Linked DNA regions of Endozoicomonas sp. GU-1. The protein of the gene in region 1 interacts with the protein of each later gene in a pairwise test. Links are inferred from orthologs where the notes say so. Each region holds a gene or a part of one and is shown on either strand. Other genes may lie near its edges.

Region 1 (11,363 bases):
TTACTGAGATCTTCATGAACATCCATCATAAATAAGTGCCAATTGCCGATAAAGTAAGCTAACTTAATTTAACCGTCTTCTTTTTGTTTGATCATTTGATCGGATCAAACTGTGTTGGTTCGATTGCTCGGTTCCGGAAGATAAGCTGTCCTGCAGTTCCGATATTGTTGACCAGATACTCAGGCATCTTATGCGATATCTTCTCGTCTTGATCACTGCAATCCTGCAGATTTTTTTTTCTACCTTGTTTAACCAGTTAGCCAGCAAATTGCTCAGACCTCGTGGTCGAATCATCTCCAGAAAAGAGCGTATCAAGCGCAGCTGGGTCAGAACGATCTGGCTGGTAGCAGGCACTCTCATGCTATTTAATCCGGCGCTCCCGGTGATTATGATTATTGCCTTACCCACTACTTTTCTGAGCTTTATGATTCTTGATGAAATGCGGTAATAATCTGCAAAAAAAAGGCTACCAACCGGTAGCCTCTCTGTTTATTGTTTTGCTTATGGCTGATTCACTTTCAGCCGGTCAGACCAGCGAATTAAACGTCGCCAAAATCATCCGCTTCCATGGCCATCAGGTTGTCGGCACCAGACTCAATGCACGCCTTGTGCATCTGGGCTCTTGGTAACAGACGCTGGAAGTAGAACTGTGCAGTCTGGATTTTAGCCTTATAGAACCCTTCTTCAGTGGTACCATTTGCCAGGGCTTCTTTTGCCGTCAGTGCCATCCGGGCCCAGAAGTACGCCAGGCAGGCGTAACCGGAGTACATCAGGTAGTCAACGGAAGCTGCCCCGATTTCTTCCCGGTTCTGCATGGCCTTCATACCAATCTGCATGGTCAGATCGCCCCACTCCTTATTCATGGCAGCCAGCGGCTTGATAAACTCCTGAAGTTCTTCATTGTCTGCCTGAGCCTGACAGAACTTATGAACCATCTTGGTGAAGGGCTTCATGGTAGCCCCCTGAGTCATCAGGACTTTACGACCCAGCAGGTCCAGCGCCTGAATACCCGTGGTTCCCTCATAGAGCATGGAGATACGGCAATCACGAACATTCTGCTCCATCCCCCACTCACTGATAAAGCCATGGCCACCATAGCATTGCACACCATGGTTAGCGGCTTCAAACCCGGTCTCGGTCATGAACGCCTTAACAATAGGCGTCAGGAAACTCATTTCCAGGTCAGCCTGCTTCCGGACTTCTTCATCAGGACTCCTCACCAGGTCAGCCATTTGTGCCACGTAGTAAACCAGTGCCCGGTTACCTTCCGTCAGTGCCTTGATGGTCAACAGCATACGGCGAACATCCGGGTGGACAATGATCGGGTCGGCAGGGCCATCAGGATTCTTCGGACCGGAAAGTGAACGCATCTGCAGACGGTCACGGGCATATCGAACAGCACCCTGATAAGCGATTTCTGCATGGGCAAGCCCCTGAATACCGGTGCCCAGACGGGCAGAGTTCATAAAGGTGAACATATAGTTCAAACCTTTATTGGGCTCACCAATCAGATAACCGGTGGCTTCATCAAAGTTCATCACACAGGTGGCGTTACCATGGATACCCATCTTATGCTCAATGGAACCACAGCTGACACCATTTGTTTCACCCGGAGCATCCGGGCGATGACGGGGAATAATAAACAGGGAGATACCTTTGGTGCCTTCAGGTGCCCCCGGCAGACGGGCAATAACGATATGAACAATATTCTCTGCCATATCGTGCTCTCCGGAGGAGATAAAGATTTTCGTGCCGGTAATACGATAAGTGCCGTCTTCCTGGGGTACGGCTTTGGTTTTCAGCATACCCAGATCAGTACCGCAGTGAGGCTCAGTCAGACACATCGTACCGGTCCACTCACCGGAAATCAGGCGGGTAAGGTACGTTTCTTTTTGCTCGTGGGTACCATGGGCTTCCAGAGTATTCATTGCGCCATGGCTCAGCCCGGGATACATCCCCCAGGACCAGTTCGATTCCCCCATCATTTCACTGAGCACCAGGCCCAGCGAAGCAGGGAGACCCTGACCACCATGCTCAGCATCGCTGGACAGCGATGGCCAGCCACCTTCAACAAACTGCTGATAGGCTTCTTTAAATCCAGTGGGAGTTTTAACGCCTTCTGGTGTCCAGGTACAACCTTCCTCATCACCCACACGATTCAGCGGTGAAAGTACCTGTTCACAGAATTTGGCACCTTCCTCCAGGATGGCGTCCACCATATCCGGAGTGGCATCCTGGCCTTGAGGGAGGTTTGCGTAGTGTTCCTCATAGCCCAGAACTTCATTACGGACAAAGCGGATATCTCGCAGGGGGGCTTTATATTCTGGCATGATGCATCCTCGATATTCTTTTACTTATGGATAAAGATGAGTGTAGCACGATTCAAACAACTGTTTGAAACTTACGTTTAGATCGAATAAATGTCAATACATGCCAGCAAAAGTTATTACGGGTGAATTCAAGTCAATCAAGCCAATGGTGAAATATCCAGATACCCGGCGACCTGACTGGCACTGGTCTCCTCAAGAAAGGGCACCACACCAAGACAGGGTGCTGGAATCAGGCTTTTCAGTGTATCCAGATTGTCATCATAACGGCTCATATCAGGATCCACCTGATTCGCCACCCAGCCTGCCAGCCTGACACCATCACGGAGAATCGCTTCAACGGTAAGCAAGGCATGGCTGATACAGCCCAGTTTCATGCCAACCACCAAAATGGCAGGAGTATTCAACGCTTTTGCCAGTCCGCTGATCATCTCCCGTGAGTTCAGGGGGACCCGCCAGCCACCAGCGCATTCGATTAGAGCCAGATCATTTTTTTGCATCAAGGCTCCACGGCTGTAGCCCACAAGTCGATCCAGGGTCATACGAACACCGGCTTCCTGCGCCGCAATATGGGGGGCAATGGCAGGTGCCAGAGCCAGGGGGTTTACCTGTTCGTAAGGTAGAACAAGCGTCATGGCTTCCATCAATGCCAATGCATCGTCGTTTCTCAGGCCGTTTTCACTGTGCTGACATCCTGCAGACACCGGTTTTAAGGCCAGCGTCGTTAACCCTGTTAAGCGCGCTGCCTCAAGCAGTCCACAGGTGACGACGGTTTTCCCGGCATCCGTATCCGTACCGGTGACAAAATAAGTTTTTCCCATTTTCTACTCTTCACACACTGGCTTCTGCAAGACGCCGTAAAGAACCTGATAGGTCAAAGGCAACCCTTCAGGCTGTCGTATTTGTTCATAAGCCTGTTGCAACGCTTCAAGCTTCCGTCGGGTCACCAGGCCACCTTTGTCCGCCAATACGGTATTTACCCCCAGAGCCTTTAAACTGCGCAACAGGGAGATCACATCGGGATAGAACAGTGTTTCAGGCTTCAGAGAGAACGCCTGGCAAACCAGATTACTGGCGTTCAAACGCTGTTTCTGAGTATCAAAACTGTCAAAGTGGTTAACCCGATTATCTTCCCCCGCCAGACGCCATGCATTATCCAGCTCTGCCAGGCTGCCTTCAGCCAGGGTAGAAAGACAAAAGTCCCACCAGGCTTCAGTACTCTGCACACCTCGCCAAGCACCTGCTCAAAGTTGCACCATTGAATAGCCAGGCTGGAATAGATCAGATCCACAGCACCGGACTGCAAGGGCATGGACTCAATATCACCAGAGCACCAGTCAACCCGGGGATGGCTGGTATTGTGCCGGGCAAATTGCAGCATCCCCATGGCCAGGTCCATACCAATAATCACGGCATGGTCATATCGTTCAGCCAGCGTCAGTGTGTGCAAACCGGTTCCGGTACCCAGGTCAAGAATACGGTGGGAGTTTAACGCTTTTGAGCCTGGCTGCTCTGAGCTGAGCCGGGCCGGTAATCCCAGCATCGTCCGGGCAGCGACCCGCTTCTGTAATATGGCCGCCTGATCATAACTGTCAGCAGCCCGGCTAAAATTTTCAGCGATACGCTGCTTTACCCGAGCGTTTGCCCGGTCTGTTGTCACGCTGATGGCAGAGGAGGCAGGCCGAAGACCTGCCATGCCACCGGCAACCTCATTATGGACAGGGATCGAACTCATGTTCCGACATCCCCGCTGGACAGCCGCCGCACCTCACTGATCACCGGCTCGGGATCATCCATAAAGAAACAATGCCCGCCATCAAGCACCTGAACCCGATGCTTGGCAAACGCCTGCTCAATGGCATCGGCTGCCCCCACTGGAACAAGGGCATCGTCTTTACCAAACAGATGGGTCACCGGGCAGCGAATATCACCAAATACGGAACGAAGATCACTCTTGCCCAGTATGCCCAGCAGGCTTAGCAAGGTGCTGTCTTCGGCCTGATGATCAAGGTCAGCATCAGACAGTAGTGCCTGCAGGGCTTTCGATAGCTCTTTCCGCCGTGGACTGCCGGAGCTGCACAGCAGAACAAACTGTTGCAGCGTCTTGTCACGGGACTGGGACATGCCTTGATAAAAACTGGCAAACAGCGTCGGATCCATTGCCTGCTGCCAGCTGTCACTCTGCACAAAACAGGCATTCGCCCCCAGGTTAACGACAGCGGCCACATTATCCGGATACCGGCTGGCATACAGCGCTGCCAGCATTCCGCCTAGCGACCATCCCACCAGCACCGCAGGCTTCTCAAACAGCTGGTGATCCAGATAAGTCAGCAATGAGTGCCAGTCATGGCTGGTTTTATACGCTTGTGACTCACGCACCAAACCTGGCAACTCGACAATGGAAACCCGGCGATGGTCAACATCCAGGGCGTCCGCCAGTGACGCCATGGCACCGGCTGGCATGGCCCAGCCACTGATTAAAACAATCGGGTAGTTACTCATCAGGACAACACTCCTGTCATCGATAAAGATGCGGTGGCAGGTTGATCAGAAACGTCTGCAACACCTGTCGACTGTGCAGCCATTTTAAGCGCATCCAACAGGCGATCAACATGATGCAACTTATGGGATGCACTGAAGGTAATACGTAATCGGGAAGATCCTTCAGGCACCGTCGGAGGACGGATTGCCGTGACCAGTATCCCCTGCTCAGACAACCGGCGGCTTATGGCCACCGCCCGTCTTGCACAACCAAGCAGCAACGGTTGTATCGGTGTTGATGACGGCATCAGAGGCAACCCCAGCTGCTCACAACCGGACCTGAAATAGTGAATCAGTGTCTGCAAATGTTCCCTGCGCCACTGTTGTTCCCGTAGCAGCTTCAGGCTGGTCAGGGTCGCCGACGCCACCGCCGGTGGCATGGACGTGGTATAGATATAAGTCCGGGCAAATTGAATAAGCGTCTCAATCAAAGCGTCACTGCCCGCCACAAATGCACCATAAGTTCCAAACGCTTTGCCCAATGTCCCCACCAGCACCGGCAGATGTTTCTGATCCAAGCCATAGGCTTCGGCAACACCACCGCCATTAGCTCCCAGGCAACCAAAACCGTGGGCATCGTCCACCATCAGCCAGGCCTGGTGTTGCTCAGCAAGATCCGACAGCGCCTTTACCGGCGCAACATCGCCATCCATGCTGAACACCCCATCCGTTACGATCAATTTGCGTCGGGCATGGGTTTTCTGAAGTCGGTTAGTGAGGTTATCCACATCATTATGCAGGTAACGCTGAAACCGGGCACCAGACAACCGTCCGGCATCCAGTAATGAGGCATGGTTCAGGCGATCCTGAAACACCGCATCCTGCTTACCCAACAAGGCACTGATCACGCCCAGGTTAGCCATATAGCCGTTGGCAAACAGCAGCACACGCTCTCTGCCGGTGAATTCCGCAAGTGCGTCTTCCAGCTGATGATGCGCCCGGCTGTGTCCCACCACCAGATGGGAAGCACCGCCACCGAGCCCATAGTGATCCGTTGCCTGTCGAAAGCTTGCGATAACATCGGGATGGTTTGCCAGGCCGAGGTAATCATTGCTGCAGAAGGCAAGACAGCGGTGGCCATTGATAATGACCTCAGGCCCCTGGGGCGAGTACAGGGTTTGCCGACGGCGATAGAGGCCAGCAGCATGGCGGGCCTCAAGCTCCTGTTCCAGATTAAAGCTCATCAGCCATGACCAGCCATGTTTCGATCCGACTGGCTGGCCATGGCATCGTAGTAATGGTCATTGCTTTTTTCAGCGTCGTACATCGCTTTGATCGGGCACTGTTCAGGAGGCTGCACCGCGGATTGCTCACCCCAATCATGCCCTTGATTAATGCCAAGCTTGGCAAACAGCTGCCGGTCCTTATTCGCCTCAGGGTTCGCGGTGGTCAGCAGTTTATCGCCAAGGAAAATTGAGTTGGCCCCCGCCAGAAAGGCCAGCGCCTGAAGCTCATCACTCATCTGCTCACGCCCGGCCGACAGACGAACGTTGGACGCTGGCATCATAATTTTGGCCACGGCGATGGTACGGACAAAATCAATACCATCCACCGCCTCAGCGTCTGCCAATGGCGTGCCAGCGACTTTCACCAGCATATTGATGGGCACACTCTCCGGATGCTTCGGCATATTGGCCAGCTGAACCAGCATCCCGGCACGATCGCGCTCGTTTTCACCCAGGCCCACAATGCCACCACTGCAGACATTCATCCCCGCCTCTCGGACAAACGCCAGAGTATTCAGCCGGTCAGCATAAGTTCGGGTGGTAATGATGTTGCCATAGAACTCTGGCGAGGTATCCAGATTGTGGTTGTAGTAATCCAGTCCTGCCCCGGCCAGCTCTGTGGCCTGATCTTCACTCAGCATGCCCAGGGTCATGCAGGACTCAAGACCCAGTGCTTTCACCCCCTTAATCATTTCAATAATGTAAGGCATGTCTCTGGCGGGAGGATTTTTCCAGGCCGCCCCCATGCAGAAGCGGGTAGCACCGGAAGCCTTGGCGCTTCTGGCCTCCTCCAGTACCTTCTGCACCTCCATCAATTTTTCCTTTTCCAGACCGGTATTGTAGTGACCACTCTGGGGGCAATACTTACAGTCCTCCGGACAGGCACCCGTCTTGATCGACAGTAATGTGCTAACTTGCACCTGGTTTGGATCAAAATGTTCTCTGTGAGCCAGCTGGGCCTGAAAGATCAGATCATTGAACGGCTGTTGGAAAAGTGCCTCTACTTCTGACAGCGTCCAGTCATGACGAGCGACACTGTGGCCAAAAGAGCTGGGGGCATTTTCTGCTGGAGCTGAACTGGTATTGGACATGACATCCTCTGGGGGAGGGAACACCGATCACGGCAGGGAAGAAAACCCTTGTTAACGGAGACCTGAGATTTATTGTTTGAGTAAACAACCATGAAAATGAAATTACCAATAGAACGACATTTTCACAATAAAGATGCAAAAGATGATAACGGAATTACTGCCACCGTCAATCTATGAAATTCTTTAAGGTTTACAACTGGTCTAATTTTAAACAACAAGTACAGATCAAATGCATTCTTTGCCGGGGACATACCACGCTTGCCCAACCGCTTTGCCGATTATGCCTGGCAACATGCCCGGTCCCACTGTGCTTTTGCTCCTGCTGCGGCTTGCCCATTCAAGACAGCGACACGGGCATTTGTGGCCAGTGCCTGAAGCAACCGCCCTTATTTGACCACTGTCTTTCACCATTTTTGTACCAGTTTCCCGTCAACCGGATATTACAAATGGTGAAATACCAGTCCAGGCTGGAACTGATAAAACCAATGGCCGCATCCCTGGCTGAATGGTTGCTGGACTATTACCTTGATGATCAGTGGCCGGAAATCATATTGCCGGTACCACTGCACCGCAAACGCTTGCGGGAAAGAGGTTATGACCAGACGCTCCTGCTGACCAAAGCCCTGAAAAAACTGCTCAGTGTCAGAGACCTGGACATTGAACAACAGTTGATCAAAAGAACCATCCACTCTGTGCCACAGCAAAGCCTGGATGCCACCGCCCGACAAAAAAACATTCGCAACGCATACACTTTAAACGGCACCCCGCCGTGGCACCACGTTGCCTTAGTGGACGATGTGGTAACCACCGGTGCCACCGTCAATGAAATCACCCGACTGTTGAAAAAAAGTGGTGTAAAACGCGTGGATATATGGAGTGTTGCCAGAACACCGGAGAGCTGATGATTATTAAAGCTGCTCCCGAACAGCCTGCGAGTACTGCATTCAGGGTCATCATCCACATTCACTTCAAAGCAGAATTCCACCCGGCGTCAGTGGCCAGTCTTTACTATTGGTTATAGAATCCCCTCCACAGAACTCAGACTCCTTCGGAGGCCCGCATGAACACGCCTACTCAACATCCATACGACCAGCTGACGCCTGACCGGGCACTGGACGCCGTTGAGAGCGCAGGATTTCTGAGCGATGCCCGCATTATGGCCCTGAACAGCTATGAAAACCGGGTTTACCAGGTTGGCATTGAGGAAGGTGAACCCCTGATTGCAAAATTCTACCGCCCCGAACGCTGGTCAAAAGATCAGATTCAGGAGGAGCATCAGTTCACCCTGGATCTCAAGGCGATGGAACTGCCGGTGGTCGCCCCGATGGCTGACAAAAAAGGCAACACACTGCATGAATTTGCAGGCTTTCTGTTTGCCCTGTTTCCCCGTCAGGGTGGCCATGCACCGGAACTGGATAATCTGGATAACCTGCTGACCCTTGGCCGCACCCTGGGACGCATGCACAAGCTGGGATCAGCCAGTGACTTCCAACACCGCCCGGCGATCAGCTTGCAGCGATACGGCATCGATAATGTTGAATACCTGCTGGCAAACGACTTTATTCCCGCTTCTCTTCTGGAAGCCTACCAGACCCTGACCCGGGACCTGCTCCATCGCCTGGAACTGATGACGCAACAGCATAGGTGGCAATCCATTCGGGTCCACGGTGATTGCCACAGCGGCAATATTCTCTGGCGGAATGAGGCACCACACTTTGTTGACTTTGACGATACCTGTATGGCTCCGGCAATTCAGGATCTGTGGATGCTGTTATCCGGAGATCGCCAAGAGCAAACCCTGCAAATGGCCGAGATTCTGGAAGGTTACACAGAGTTTATGGATTTCAGCCCTTCTGAGCTGAACCTGGTGGAATATTTTCGTACCCTGCGACTGATCAACTACAGCGGCTGGCTGGCCAAGCGCTGGGATGATCCCGCCTTTCCCATGGCATTCACCTGGTTTAATACCGAACGGTACTGGGCAGAGCATATTCTGGAATTGCGGGAACAACTGGCCGCCCTGGACGAGCCACCACTGTCCGTCTTTGGACAGGTTTAAAAAAAAATCAGTCTTCCTCAAACCGGTAAGCATCCGGTGCCAGGTTCTCAAAGCGGGTGAACTGGCCAATAAACGCCAGTCGGCAGGTACCGATGGGACCATTCCGCTGCTTACCGATAATGATTTCAGCAACCCCTTTGTACTCGGTATCCGGGTTATACACCTCGTCCCGGTAGATAAACATGATCACGTCGGCGTCCTGCTCGATGGCGCCGGATTCACGCAGGTCGGAGTTGACCGGGCGCTTATTGGGTCGCTGCTCAAGAGAACGGTTCAACTGCGACAGGGCAATAACAGGAACATTGAACTCCTTGGCAATGGCTTTCAACGATCGGGAGATTTCCGAAATCTCATTGGTTCGCCCCTCACCAAAACCGGGAATCTGCATCAACTGCAGGTAGTCAATCATGATCAGGCCCAGGTCACCGTGTTCCCGCACCACCCGGCGAACCCGTGAGCGCATTTCCGAGGGGCTGATACCCGCCGTATCGTCAATAAACAGCTTCTTGTCTTTAATGCGCTCAACCGCCGACAACAGTTTTGGCCAGTCTTCTTCTTCCAGCTGACCACTTCTGACCTTGGACTGGTTGATCCTGCCCAGAGAAGAAAGCATACGCATCATCAACTGCTCACTGGGCATCTCCAGGCTGAATACCATAACGCCCTTCTCACTGTTCAACAGGGCATTTTCCACCAGGTTCATGGCAAACGTGGTCTTACCCATGGAGGGACGGGCAGCCACAATGACCATATCGGAAGGCTGCAGACCGGAGGTCATTTCATCCAGATCTTTAAAGCCGGTGGTGGTACCGGTAATGGCGTTACCGGCATTAAACATCTCATCAATTTTCTTGACGGTGTTTTCAAGAATCTCCCGCACCCCCATCGGGCCACCCGTGTTTGGGCGCTCTTCGGCAATATTGAACACCAGTCGTTCGGCTTCATCGAGAATCGCCTGACTGTCTTTCCCTTCGGGATTATAGGCACTGTCCGCAATCTTCTGGCCGGTATTGATCAACTTACGCAGTACCGAACGCTCAAAGATAATCTCCGCATAGGCGCGAATATTCGCCACACTGGGCACACTGCCCGCCAGCTCCGCCAGGTAAACCAGCCCGCCCACCTCATCCAGCTCACCCCGGTTTTCCAGAATCTCGGCAACCGTCAGAGGATCAAAAGGCTTGCTCTCATTGCTCAGTGTACTGATGGATGCATAGATACGCCGGTGCCCCGGATTGTAGAAGTCATCCGACGTCAGCTTATCCACCACCCGGTCCAGGGCCTGGTTATCCAGCATCAGCCCGCCGAGCACGGACTGCTCCGCTTCGATGGAGTGAGGGGGTGTTTTAATGGCAACCGTGGCTTCGTCGATGGGAAGCGCCAGCTCACGGGGACGTACATCCAGCATAGTGACGATCTGAGAAAAAAGATTAAATGATGATACGAATTCAGGAGGTAAAAATACAGCGACAATATCTTTTATGATCCTGTTCAAGCCATTGACTTCATTATCAGGTCTGTCGAACAAGGCTGCTGTATTTGCTGATTCAGCGGGCAGGCCGACTTCAGCGTCATAACAGGGATGTGGCAGGCAAGCCACTGAACAATGACCAGCCAGATCAGCGTTTAACCCCTTGCTTTTATCTTCTGACGCCTGACCCGCAACAAGTTCAGAAGAACCTCCCACATTCAAGTTTCAAGACCTGGCGCTGGTTTCTCGTCACTCTTTCAGTCTTGTACCTGGCTCATTTCATGGGCTGGTTCCTGCGTAGAAACACTCTGCCTGTTCATTCGTTCTCTGATTCCCTGAATACCCTGTGATACCGAGTTGACCGCAGCGCTTGCCAGTTCTTTACCACGAGTCAGTGGTTTCATCGCCAGCTTCTTACCACGCAATCCCTCCCGGTAACCGGTAATCCACTGATGGGTTGAATAGCCGGCAATCCCTAATCCCAATCCGCCCGCCAGCAGGGAACCTGTGGTAATTCCTCCCACCGTAGCGGCTGTTGATGCTGTAGCGTCTGTTGACACCGTGTCGGCTGCTGCCGCAACTGTTGGCTCTTTAGCGGCTGTTGATGCTGTAGTGGGTGTTGACTCTTTAGCGGCTGTTGACACGGTA
Region 2 (11,419 bases), 4.2 Mb from region 1 along the record:
TAAGGCCTCAGCCGTTTGGGTCAGTGTATTGAAATCCTGGATATTTGGATGGATTGCCGAAGCTACTCTCAAGCACAGTTGCTCCAGGCTTTTTTTATCATCAGGTATGGCCTTATGGTAAGTGTTATCGGGCTTTACGGTTTCGTATCTGTGCATGGCGTGGGAAAGTGCCAAAGCCCGGGCTTGACGCTCTGAGGGAAAAAAGGTGCATAGTTCGGCATCGTGACAGAAGCTGGCAGCTGTTCCGGTTTCCAGCTCTTTCAGAACTCTGTAGAGACTTTGACCATAAGCAAACGCATCGTCTGCTGTTTTTGCCGGGATATGTGCGTTCAGGTCTTGCAGTAATTTGAACGTATCCGGTGCGGCGAAATCCTCACTGCCAAAATGCGAATTTTCTCCGGCTACTGCAGCTTGCCCGAAGTCCAGCTGTTTAACGCTTTGGGTATTCTGGTCAAACATACAGTTAAATGGTTTAACATCAGAGTGAACAATGCCTTGTTTTTCAAGATGCGCCAGGGCAAACAGTTGCTGCTCGTGCAGATGGGCACAGGCATTAAAAAACGCGTCAGGCGTGATAATTCCTGTTTTCAGTTGGTGTATGAGTGTGATGGTCAGCGTTTGCAGATTTTGCCCGTCTATGAACTCAAAAAGTAATCCTGACCGGTTATCGACCTCCTCAAACCCATAGCAATTTACAATGTTTGGATGGCCGCCTGCTTTTTTCATTATTTCTGCTTCCCGATTGAGAGACTCTATAGCCGCTTCGTGACGGGAGTTTGTTATTGGCCTTTTCAGGGCAAACCTTTCACAGTTGCCATGTGCATCAGTTTGTTCCACCAGGTCAACAATCGCCGTGGCACCGTGTCCAAGTGTTTTAGTGATTGAAGCCTGTTCACTCAGTACCGAGTGGTCACTGTTTTCCCAGAAAACTGAATCTTCCGAAACCTCAGAGCATGGGGTCAGCAGTATTCCGGTATCTTCGATTGATGACCCGGAGCGACTGGACAAGGAGGTGCTGCGACTTTCATAGCCCACGTCATTTTCGCCGGTGGGGATGTGTTTGGCGACAGGTGGGGTTTTGGTTGTATTCGTGTCCTGCCGGTCAGCCTGGTCGGTATGGGCATGAATTCCCTCCTTTTCAGAGGTGATAGTGGAAGGAGTTGAGGCAGAAAGATTGAGTGGTTTCATTGCCTGTAAAGTTTAGTTGCCCTGATAGAGCAACTTATCGACATAAAAGGCAACGACTTTGCCAAAAAAGCCGGATTCGGTCTGAAACTTCCTGCATATCAATGAATTACAGTTCATCATCATCGCAAATAACCGCTGCTGCTGGAAATTTACCGGATCCGCCCCCAAGGCAGGAAGTGTAACAGCACTGGGCTCAGGGCATTAGCAAGAAGTTAATTCTGATGTTTCCGGGCCAGGATATCTATCGTAAATCACCTTCTTATCCAAAAGTTTTATTTATATAATCATTAAAAAGACAATAATTAAATGAATTAGAAATTGGCGCAATAAAAACAACCAACCATGGAAGAGCTTAAGTACTCGAACGGAGAAGTTGCCATGATAACTGCATCGAAAATAGCCCAGGCTTTACATATTGCGAATAATTCAGAAAATGAAAATTCTAATAAACCTGAAACAGGAAGCTTTAAGAATCATTTAATAACTTGTTGTGCAGAAACTACTTATATGCCTGCCAGTTCAAATATTTCCGAACTCGGCAGTGACTCACGAACGTATAAAAGCATGTCGAATATTGCACTTTCTGTCAAAAAACCAGCAACCCCTCCCGCTGCACCGCCGCCGCCACCAATAATGAAACAACCTGACACATGGGCGCAAATCAAACGCAACATCAGTGCTGAACAAAAGGGAAAGAATAAAAAACATGAAAAATCAAATAAAGAATTTATAGAAGAATTGTTTGAGAGACTGAAAGAACGCAGAAAAGAAACAGAAGGAACGGAAAGAGTCCTGGAGTCCAAACCACGAAAGCCGGAATCCCAGCCCGTGGAACCTGTCAGGGTTGCACCAAAGCAAATTGAAACGGTTCCTGTGGGTCCGGGTATAATTCCTCCCCCTCCACCTCTTCCTGCTGTTTTATCGGGTAAGAAGGTGATGAAAAACGACAAAAAACCGCCAATAGCACCAAAACCAGTGGTTAAGGGATCTAAATTATCCCCACCTCAACAATTTCAAATGTCTCAGCATGTACTCGAAAGTATCAAGTTGAAGAGGACTGGGAGGAATTTGGAATCTTGACAATTCAGGCAGAGATGACCCATTAAAATTGTTAATATGTCATCCGTTTGATAGCAAAAAGGCGAAGTCATCACTTCGCCTTTTTGCTGTTTAACCCACTATTTTCAGACAGCCATTTCCAGCAACAGCTTGTTAAGACGCTGAACATAAGCCGCCGGATCGTCCAGTTGACCACCCGCCGCCAGGCTGGCCTGATCAAATACCACCCGGGTCAGGTCGGCAAAGCGATCTTCATCCGCTTCTTTATCCAGTCGGCCAATCAATGGGTGTTCCGGGTTAATCTCAAAGATCGGTTTGGATTCTGGCATGCTCTGGCCGGCAGCTTCCATAATGCGGCGCATCTGCATCCCCATATCGTTCTGCCCAACCACCAGACAGGCTGGAGAGTCCGTCAAACGATGGGTCACCCGAACCGATTCGACATCAGCACCCAGCACATCACTGATGCGCTTGACCAGATCTTCATTCTCTTTAGCCGCCTCTTCCTGGGCCTGCTTCTCTTCTTCGGAGTCCAGCTTACCCAGATCGAGATCACCACGGCCAATATCCACGAACGCTTTGCCGTCAAACTCAAACAGGTGGGACATCAGCCACTCATCGACGCGGTCAGAAAGCAGCAGAACTTCCAGCCCTTTCTTGCGGAATACCTCCAGATGTGGGCTGTTGGCCGCCGCTTTGGGCGTCTCTGCGGTAATGTAGTAGATCTTGTCCTGACCTTCCTGCATCCGGGAAACATAGCCTTCCAGAGATTGATCCTGCTCAATTCCCTGGCTCTCAGTGGATGAGAAGCGCAGAAGTTTGGCAATACGCTCACGGTTGGCATAGTCTTCCGCTGGCCCTTCTTTGAGCACCTGGCCAAACTCTTGCCAGAAACTGGCGTATTGTTCAGGCTCTTTCTTAGCCAGTTTCTCCAGCATATCCAGCACACGTTTGGTCAGCGCGGTTTTCATGCTGTCAACGGCCGGGTCTTTCTGCAGGATCTCCCGGGAAACGTTCAGGGACAGATCGTTAGAGTCCACCACACCCTTGATAAAGCGCAGGTACATGGGCAGGAATTCCTCTGCCTGATCCATGATAAAGACACGCTGAACGTAGAGTTTCAACCCTTTCTGCATATCGCGGTTATACAGGTCAAAGGGAGCTTTGGCAGGAATATAAAGCAAGCTGTTGTATTCCAGCTTGCCTTCTACCCGGTTGTGGCTCCACTTCAGCGGGTCGGTATGGTCATGACTGATGTGTTTGTAAAACTCTTTATACTCTTCATCAGAGATGTCGCTGCGGGAACGGGTCCACAGGGCTTTCGCCGTATTCACCGTTTCCCACTCGGGCGCTTTGTCTTTGTCTTTCTCTTCTTCGTTTTCTTCCTCTGTCGCTGGCATCTCTTCCTTGCGCATCAGGATTGGCATGGAGATATGGTCAGAGTATTTGCGGATGATATTACGCAGGCGCCAGCCATCCGCATACTCTTCAGCCTCAGGCTTCAGGTGCAGAATAATGGTGGTACCCCGTTTGTCCTTCGTTATGGGCTCAACGGTAAACTCACCGGAACCATCAGACACCCAGCGCACGGCTTCTTCTGTGTCTACCTTGCGGGTTTCAACGGTCACTTTGTCTGCAACAATAAATGCGGAATAGAAACCGACACCAAACTGACCGATCAGCTGAGAATCTTTCTTCTGGTCACCGGTCAGTGTTTTCAGGAAGTCCGAAGTACCGGATTTGGCGATGGTACCCAGATGGGTAATCACATCGTCACGGTTCATGCCAATGCCATTATCGGCGATGGTGACGGTGTTGGCGTCCTTATCGTAATCCACCCTGACGTCAAGATTTGGGTCACTTTCCAGCAACTCACTGTTCTTGAGTGCCAGGTAACGCAGCTTGTCTGCGGCATCGGAAGCGTTGGAAATCAGCTCCCGTAAAAAAATCTCCCGATTAGAATAGAGAGAGTGAATCATCAGGTGCAGAAGCTGTTTCACTTCAGTCTGAAAGCCCAGCGTTTCTTTTTTCGTTTCGACTGCCATTAGAACCTCAATTCCGGTTGATCAACACATTGAGTATTTTGATAGTCAGGAGATATGGGCAGTGGTGGAGATTTCAACCCTCTTTCGGTCTTAGTTGATTAAATTTCATTTTATCATCAGCGGCTGTTTTCATATGGTGGTTAATTGATGCAAAATGCTCCTTGTCGGTTATTTGGTTAACTACCTACCAGCGCCACCTCCTGACAACACCAAAGGATGGCGGTAAATAACATTAACCGCCATTGGTTCAATGGCGGTTGTTGGAGAGTCAATGACGGAATTGCAGTATTTTTGGGGCTGGGCAGTTTACCTGGCAGGAGCTTTCGGCTGCCTGCTGAGCCTGTGGTTTATTGTTGGTAGTTGGCATCCGCGGCTAAAGCGGCCTCTGATGCTGGCTTTTGCTGTGCTGTTTTTCCTGCCCGGTACTGTTCACCCCGAGCAGAGCTATCTTGGCCCGGCCTTCCTTATCAGTCTTTATGATGGCCTTAGCCTGGGAGTTGACACCATGTGGCGAACGGGTCGGACTGTGGCAATTGCCGCAGGTGTTGCAGCGATTGCAGGCGTGTTATTACCGGTCGGCAAGGCAAAAAAAGCAGTTTCTGACAAAAAGCAAAAGCCCCGCACAAGCCACGCTCAACATCAACGCAAAGAACCCGCCCTGGGCCCTGCTTCAAACCAGAAATCCTGAACTTAACCGCGATTTATCAACTAATGTGTGAACTTCTTGGAATGAGCGCCAACACGCCTACGGATATTGTGTTCAGCTTCCGTGGCCTGATGCAGCGCGGGGGCAAAACCGGCCCCCACAGTGATGGCTGGGGAATCGCGTTCTATGAAGGCAAAGGGTTACGGGAATTCCGTGACCCCAACCCAAGCTGTGATTCTGAAATTGCCAACCTGGTCTGCCGCTACCCGATCAAAAGCACCATCGTGGTCAGTCATATCCGCCAGGCAAACGCAGGCAGAATTGCCCTGGAAAACACCCACCCTTTTACCCGGGAACTCTGGGGCAGACACTGGACCTTTGCTCACAACGGCCAATTGAAAGGCATCAGGAAATTCCCCCTGAAACACTACTTGCCGGTGGGAACCACGGACAGTGAGTACGCTTTTTGCTGGATCATGGACCAGGTGCGTGAGCGCTTCCCCAAACCACCCAAAAGGGTAAGTACACTGCAACGTTTCATCCGCCAGCTCTGTGACGAACTGCGTGGGCTGGGTGTTTTTAATATGTTGCTGACCGACTCCCGCTATCTCTATTGCTACTGCAGTACCCGGTTGCACTGGATAACCCGCAGAGCGCCGTTTAATCAGGCCAGTCTCAAAGATGACGACATTACGGTAGATTTTGCCAGGGAAACCACAGAAAACGACATCGTTTCTATAATAGCCACTGACCCGTTAACCATTAATGAGACCTGGCAGCCAATTCAGCCCGGCGACATGGTGGTTTTTGATAATGGCGAACTTGCTGCCTGAGTAAAAAAATCTGCATAACTGAAAACCAGTCCTCAACAAGCAATTACACTTAGCAGGTCTCTATCCAGTTCCGCGACTTATAGGTTAGCCCAGGGGGATAATGATGAGTACACCGATCAGCAGACCTGCGTATGATATAAACACCGGCCAACTTGATGACAGTCGGCATCAAGCCCCAAAAACACGAAGTTCAAAAAATTCTCTGTTCCATGGCAGAAATACCAGAGAGCTTCTTGAACCGGTTAACATGTCAACGTTCAGAGTAGAAGATGAAACCGTAGATCCTGGCCATGCATTGATTAATGACCGAACTTTTGCCGCAAGAAAAGAACACGTTGCCTCCCTTTCCTGCTTAACCTCAACCCAGTCAAAAATGGCGGATGATAAAAGTGCTGTGCGCCAGAATCGGCTGACTGCAACTCTCCCGGGTCCATCATCTTCATCCCGGCAGGATAATCGGGATGCCTACATTATCAATATGCACACCTTAAGGCCGGAAAACGACGCATTATCTCGTGACGGCGCAGAACCTGCCTGCCTGAAACATAATAACTGGTGGGAACGCAATAAAAAGTGGAATAGCACCTTTATCCTCAGCACGCTGGCCACCGCAACAACAGTGACCGCTTCGCTGATTTCAGACATAACCCGCGATGACGATCAGGCACTTTTCCAGCGATCAGGGTCCGTCGTCGTCTGCTGGGCCATGTTGGTGACATTTATTACCCTGAGAAAAAGAAGTGAAAAACTGCCAAGCCGTGAGCTGATGATTGAAGCACCCAACCATAAATTACCCCGGGAAGGGGACGTGAAATTAAAGGACCTTGCTGAACAGATCGGCAATGCCAGCATCACCGAAAGGAAAGTAAAAAGAACAGCCAGTGAGTGCGACTGGGTGATCCTGCTGGCAAGTATCATCGGTACCCTGATTTGGGGGTACGGAGATTTAATAGCCAAGTAAACACAACGATTTATCTGACCAAAAGTAATAAAAACTCATAATACCCTGGATAATCGATATATGATTCCACCATGCCAGCCAGTTTATTCAGATAGATCATCTGCCTCTGCGAATCATGGGAAACTGGAGTCCCCTGCCCCGTCTCATATCGCTAATCCCGATACCGTGGTTGCAGTAAATTCTCGTATTAGTGTTGGTACCAGCCATTGCCCAGTAACAGAGCGCCCTCTCATCACAACCGCCACTCTTGAGCGAACTGTCCGGAAATTACCCTGTGTTGAACATCCCATTACGGCGGCCTTTGAGCGGGCCATTGAGGGAAAAAATCCGGAACAGTTACTGCGTCTGGTTGCCCGGCATCCGTCGCTTATTGAGCAGTATCCGGCCTGTCTTTTGTTGGCAGACGAAGAAGGCAAGACACTGGTTCATCGGATGGGAGCGTCAGATTATACCCTGTTGCTCCGTAAAGCGCTCAACACTGAGCAAGGTAAACATGCATTGTGTACAAAAGATCATAATGGCGACACGGTATTACACCATGCAGCACGGGCTAAAACATCCGGAAGTCTTGATGTGATCATTGCCTCCGGTGCCGGTGCACAATCTTTGCTCGAACAAAATAAAGAAGGATTGTTACCGCTGCATATCGCTGTTCTACGGGGGTACATCAGCAGCAGCATCAAGATGATGAACTGTGTACCAGAAACCTTGATAACCATGGATAACAGTCATAAAACGCCGCTGCACTGCCTGGAATTTACCCAGGCGTCAGAGCGGGCGCAGCTGGCATTTCTCAAAGTTGCCATAGAGAAGCCCTGTGTCCGTGAGAGACTGAATCACCTACTGTTCTTTCTCAATTTACACAGCACCGATGCCCAATGTGAAAAAAGAATCCAACAGTTAAGAACATCGGTTTTGCCAGCCTTCAGGCCTGTTATTGCTTATAGGCCGAATAAAGAAACAGCCATCTCAAAAACAGGTTCCGGGACATTCCGGTTCTCACCTGTCGGGGAGCTGTTTGCCCCTCTATGGAACTGTCCTGAAGTAACTGCCACACTTCCGATGTTGGCCAGCAAAGAAAAAACCTTGCCACAGAGTCACGGAGAAACGGAGAAAAGAAAAAATCTTTGCCTCTGTGACTCCGTGTCTGCGGGGCAAAAAGCGGAAGTTACTCAGGAACAACTCCTATTTGCCCAAAAAGACAATCCTTCGGGCAGTGCATTCATTCAGGCCATGGATTTATCGTCGACGGTTTCATCCGCTAGCCGGGCATTACGCCATAGGGCAAAACAGGTGCTTCAGGGGCTTGTAGAGGTGGGGGTGTATGGCACCTTTTTCTGCATGAAGAGGGAGCAAGAGCACAGTTTTATCGCTCTGGGTGATGAAAATGTCAGCGTACAACTGGTCAACCAGCTGGTTGGATTGGGCGCTCCAAAAATTCAACTGCGATTATCGCCCCCATGGCATCAACCCACCGCTACCCGGCAATGGGGAGCAACCGGTCAATCAGACAATAATGCCGACCCGGAATCTGCTGAAGGGCTGAAAACAGAACGATTAAAGCGGGTGGAACTCAATAAGCTGGCGCTGTTATTGCCCGGCTTTGATCCTGACAGACGCCTCCCGCAATGTTTCCGTACGGGGCAAAGTACACTATCCATCGTACAGTGCGATGATGGAGTACCAGAACCTGCTGTGGTGTTTTCATTTCTGGATCTGCCCGAAAAACACCAGCAACACACTGTCCATTGCGATCATTACATGGTGGTAAAACCCTACCGATTTGACAGTACATCACCGGATGGTCGGGTGTTGTACACTGATTTTGATGGTTTGAACCTGCGAAAAATCCCCCTGCACCTGCCTCCCAACAGCCTGCTTCCGGAGCCTGGCACCATCAGAACTTTTACATGCGACCGGGATGAACGACAGTGGATCAGAGAAGCCTTGAATGCCTCACCCATAAACAGTCCCTTACAGGCGAAAACCCTGGGCAGAATCTGTACTTTGTGCCGGCAAGGGCATATCCATTTGAGTGTCATTTATGGGTTGAAGCATCAGGACGTTATACCCAGAAGAGAACAGCTGCTAGGTCGATGGATCGATGCCTTGCAAAAAGTCACCCAAGAGAGCAAACCCACGCTGATTTTGACGGGTAAATCCCAGATACCCAACGAATTGCCTGAGAACCTGGGCATGGCCAAAACACTGGTGATTATTGATGCTGAGTCGGAAGAGGCTGAGGCACAGCTGGGACAGTTCAGCAAACATAAAGCCGTTGCCATCTGTTTGCTGCCAGACCTGCCAAAACCGGTGTTTCATCATCTGATCACGGCTTCCGATCTGCCTGCATTGACCGAGGGAGCCAATACCACATCCTTTCTTTTGCAAACAGGCCACCCCTATTTGTCTACCCTGCCTGATGGTGAAACCCCGATTCCACAGGATATGGGGTATCCCCTTGAGGCGCTGAAAATTGAGGCTCTTTCCTATAAACTCAGGATAAACGAAACGGAACAGCAGCTTTTGCAAGCGGTCTATTCACTGATTTGCCACGGGCATTATCAGGAGGCGATGGACTATCTGAATGACCATAAAACAGCCCTGGCCGACTTGCGATTTATCAATGACCAACAGCATCAGGCCGTTTCTGCCGTCACCGTCCGGAGCCTGCTGAACAAAGGGGTGCAAAAGCGCCTCGGCACCCTGGAAAGGATGGCACTACTGGCGGCAACTAACCCCTCAGTGGATGCATTGGTTGAATATATTCATGATTGCCTGGACGGCTCATCCATTGTCACCCATCATTTGGCCCTGCAACGTATGCATGTGGGGCATGATTTTAACAATGCACTGATCGCCACGTTAGTGAAATTTGCCCGGATAAAACAGGTGCTTTGATCAATGTTTTTTGTCCTGCACCTGGCCTGCTCAACCACAATAGCAATGGCTTTACGCTTAAATTCCGGAGAATAATTCTTACGCTGCTTTGTCACTTTCTACCTCGTTATCAATGGTACTATTGTGCTTAATGAGGTGCCCAAGTCATTAAACAACTTCATTAGCTGAATGGCATGACTGAAGATAACGTGCTCTGGCGATCACAGCCTGCTCTCTAGCTTCTTCCTTGTTGGAGGTTCGTATTTTGATTCTTTGGTAGATCTTTTTATAGATCTTTTGTCCCTCGACGTAAGCGGGATCTTTGCGAAGCTCCCTTTGGCGCTCTCTTTTGCGCTCGGCAAGTGAAGAACGGCCATCAACATTAACTTCTGCCTGGGTTGTCTGGTTATCACGTGTAGCCTGGTGCATGTATAACGGATTAACAACAGCAACTGGCCGTAAATCTTGTGAACTATGAATTCCGGCAGGAAGATTAGTTAACTGTAAACCTGAACTTGTATGATTCGCTGGTGTTTGCTCTCTAATTTAAAGCTCATCCCACGATATTAGCTGCTGAAAGGGAGTACCTGGTGTTGGTAATAATGGATTTTTAACGTGTTCATAATCATCCTGGTAAGGAACATATTCATCAAGAATGGATTGTGGTATCTCTTGAATATCTGCTCCAGAAGCGTTTTCTGCATCGAAGTTTGTCAGAGATTCGATATTATATTTAATTAATGAATTAGAATGATCAGCTTCATTTTGATATGTATCTGGTCCGCTATTGTAAATAGAAACAGGGTTCAGCACTCGAACCGGTATGCCTTGATAAACAGCCTGTTGTTCGGTGGCACCAAATTGCCGTTCTTGATCTACTAAACCTAATGCGCTGGACCAAAGATAAAAAAAAGAAGCATCATATGAAGGAAATTGATTGGCTTGATACATCGAATTATTGAATTGTTGAATTACAGCTTAAGACTACGCCTTCTTGTAAAAGTTCCTCTCTTTCACAACTCATTCTTTATTTATCAGTCACTTTTTTAATAGATTAGTTCCATATAAAAATAATTGTCCGGGGGATAAAAAAGGGGAAATAAATGTCCAACGGTTCTGTTAAAACTGAATTGGGATCAAAAAAATGTATGGTGCAGTTTCCAGTCCTGATGGTCAGGGTGCATTCATCGGCACATCCACCGACAAAAAGCCTTATGACCTTGATGCCACCGATAAGTCGTCAGCTCCTGTTCTTCCTGTCTTGCCAAAAGAGACGTCCCCTGCCCACAGCCCTGCCTCCGCCACTGCCTTGATAGAAAGAACCATCGCACCATCAGGGCATCAAAGCCTTCAGCCCCTGCCGGAAAACTGGCAATGGCAATTGGTGTCTGGAATTTTGAACGGAGAAATTGATGCCATTTCAGCATTGCTTCATCAGAGTGTCGATGTGAATTGCGACCTCTCCAGCCAGCTTGCGACATTGGATCAACAACCTGTCAACATTAGCGGGGTAGAGCCCTCAATTGCCGCCCAACTGGCCAGGGTTTTTAAGCAAGAATCGCAATACACCCCACTCCGGCTGGCCGCAACAACTGGCAATCCTGAATTGGTAAAGCTTCTGCTGTCTTCGGGGGCACATCTTGAGTGCAGTAACCCTCTCCATGCACCACTGACAGGAGCTGCAGCTGCCGGGCATCGGGAGATAGTCCAGATTCTGCTGGAACATCATGCCGACATACAGGCTGGCAGCACCACAGGTGTCAATTCGCCACTGTACTGGGCCATTAAAGGTGACCATCAGGATCTG

The links.
Region 2: the proteins of bioB (region 1) and O3276_RS02070 interact in binary tests that used the Escherichia coli proteins (3 or more experiments, as listed by UniProt). The link is inferred for Endozoicomonas sp. GU-1 from one-to-one orthologs.

The regions. Positions count from the first base shown.
Region 1 is NZ_CP114771.1:4,655,689-4,667,051, reverse strand. Bases 5,119-7,925 are described here. They hold bioB (biotin synthase BioB), read right to left. Parts: upstream 7,186-7,925; coding sequence 6,052-7,185; downstream 5,119-6,051. Other genes in these bases: O3276_RS19270 (ComF family protein), read left to right, coding at 7,632-7,925; bioF (8-amino-7-oxononanoate synthase), read right to left, coding at 5,119-6,052. In the rest of the region: O3276_RS19305 (acyl-CoA dehydrogenase C-terminal domain-containing protein), read right to left, coding at 540-2,330; bioD (dethiobiotin synthase), read right to left, coding at 2,468-3,148; O3276_RS19295 (methyltransferase domain-containing protein), read right to left, coding at 3,152-3,409; O3276_RS19290 (methyltransferase domain-containing protein), read right to left, coding at 3,406-4,062; O3276_RS19285 (alpha/beta fold hydrolase), read right to left, coding at 4,059-4,829; more of bioF, read right to left, coding at 4,829-5,118; more of O3276_RS19270, read left to right, coding at 7,926-8,087; O3276_RS19265 (SrkA family protein kinase), read left to right, coding at 8,246-9,244; dnaB (replicative DNA helicase), read right to left, coding at 9,252-10,652; O3276_RS19255 (hypothetical protein), read right to left, coding at 10,973-11,363. UniProt on the Escherichia coli protein: Catalyzes the conversion of dethiobiotin (DTB) to biotin by the insertion of a sulfur atom into dethiobiotin via a radical-based mechanism.
Region 2 is NZ_CP114771.1:445,104-456,522, reverse strand. Bases 4,025-6,887 are described here. They hold O3276_RS02070 (class II glutamine amidotransferase), read left to right. Parts: upstream 4,025-5,003; coding sequence 5,004-5,771; downstream 5,772-6,887. Other genes in these bases: O3276_RS02060 (ankyrin repeat domain-containing protein), read left to right, coding at 6,793-6,887; O3276_RS02065 (hypothetical protein), read left to right, coding at 6,019-6,732; O3276_RS02075 (hypothetical protein), read left to right, coding at 4,564-4,980; htpG (molecular chaperone HtpG), read right to left, coding at 4,025-4,292. Also shown: O3276_RS02090 (protein kinase domain-containing protein), read right to left, coding at 1-1,188; O3276_RS02085 (hypothetical protein), read left to right, coding at 1,531-2,268; more of htpG, read right to left, coding at 2,373-4,024; more of O3276_RS02060, read left to right, coding at 6,888-9,633; O3276_RS02055 (hypothetical protein), read right to left, coding at 9,781-10,041; O3276_RS02050 (hypothetical protein), read right to left, coding at 10,159-10,563; O3276_RS02045 (ankyrin repeat domain-containing protein), read left to right, coding at 10,757-11,419.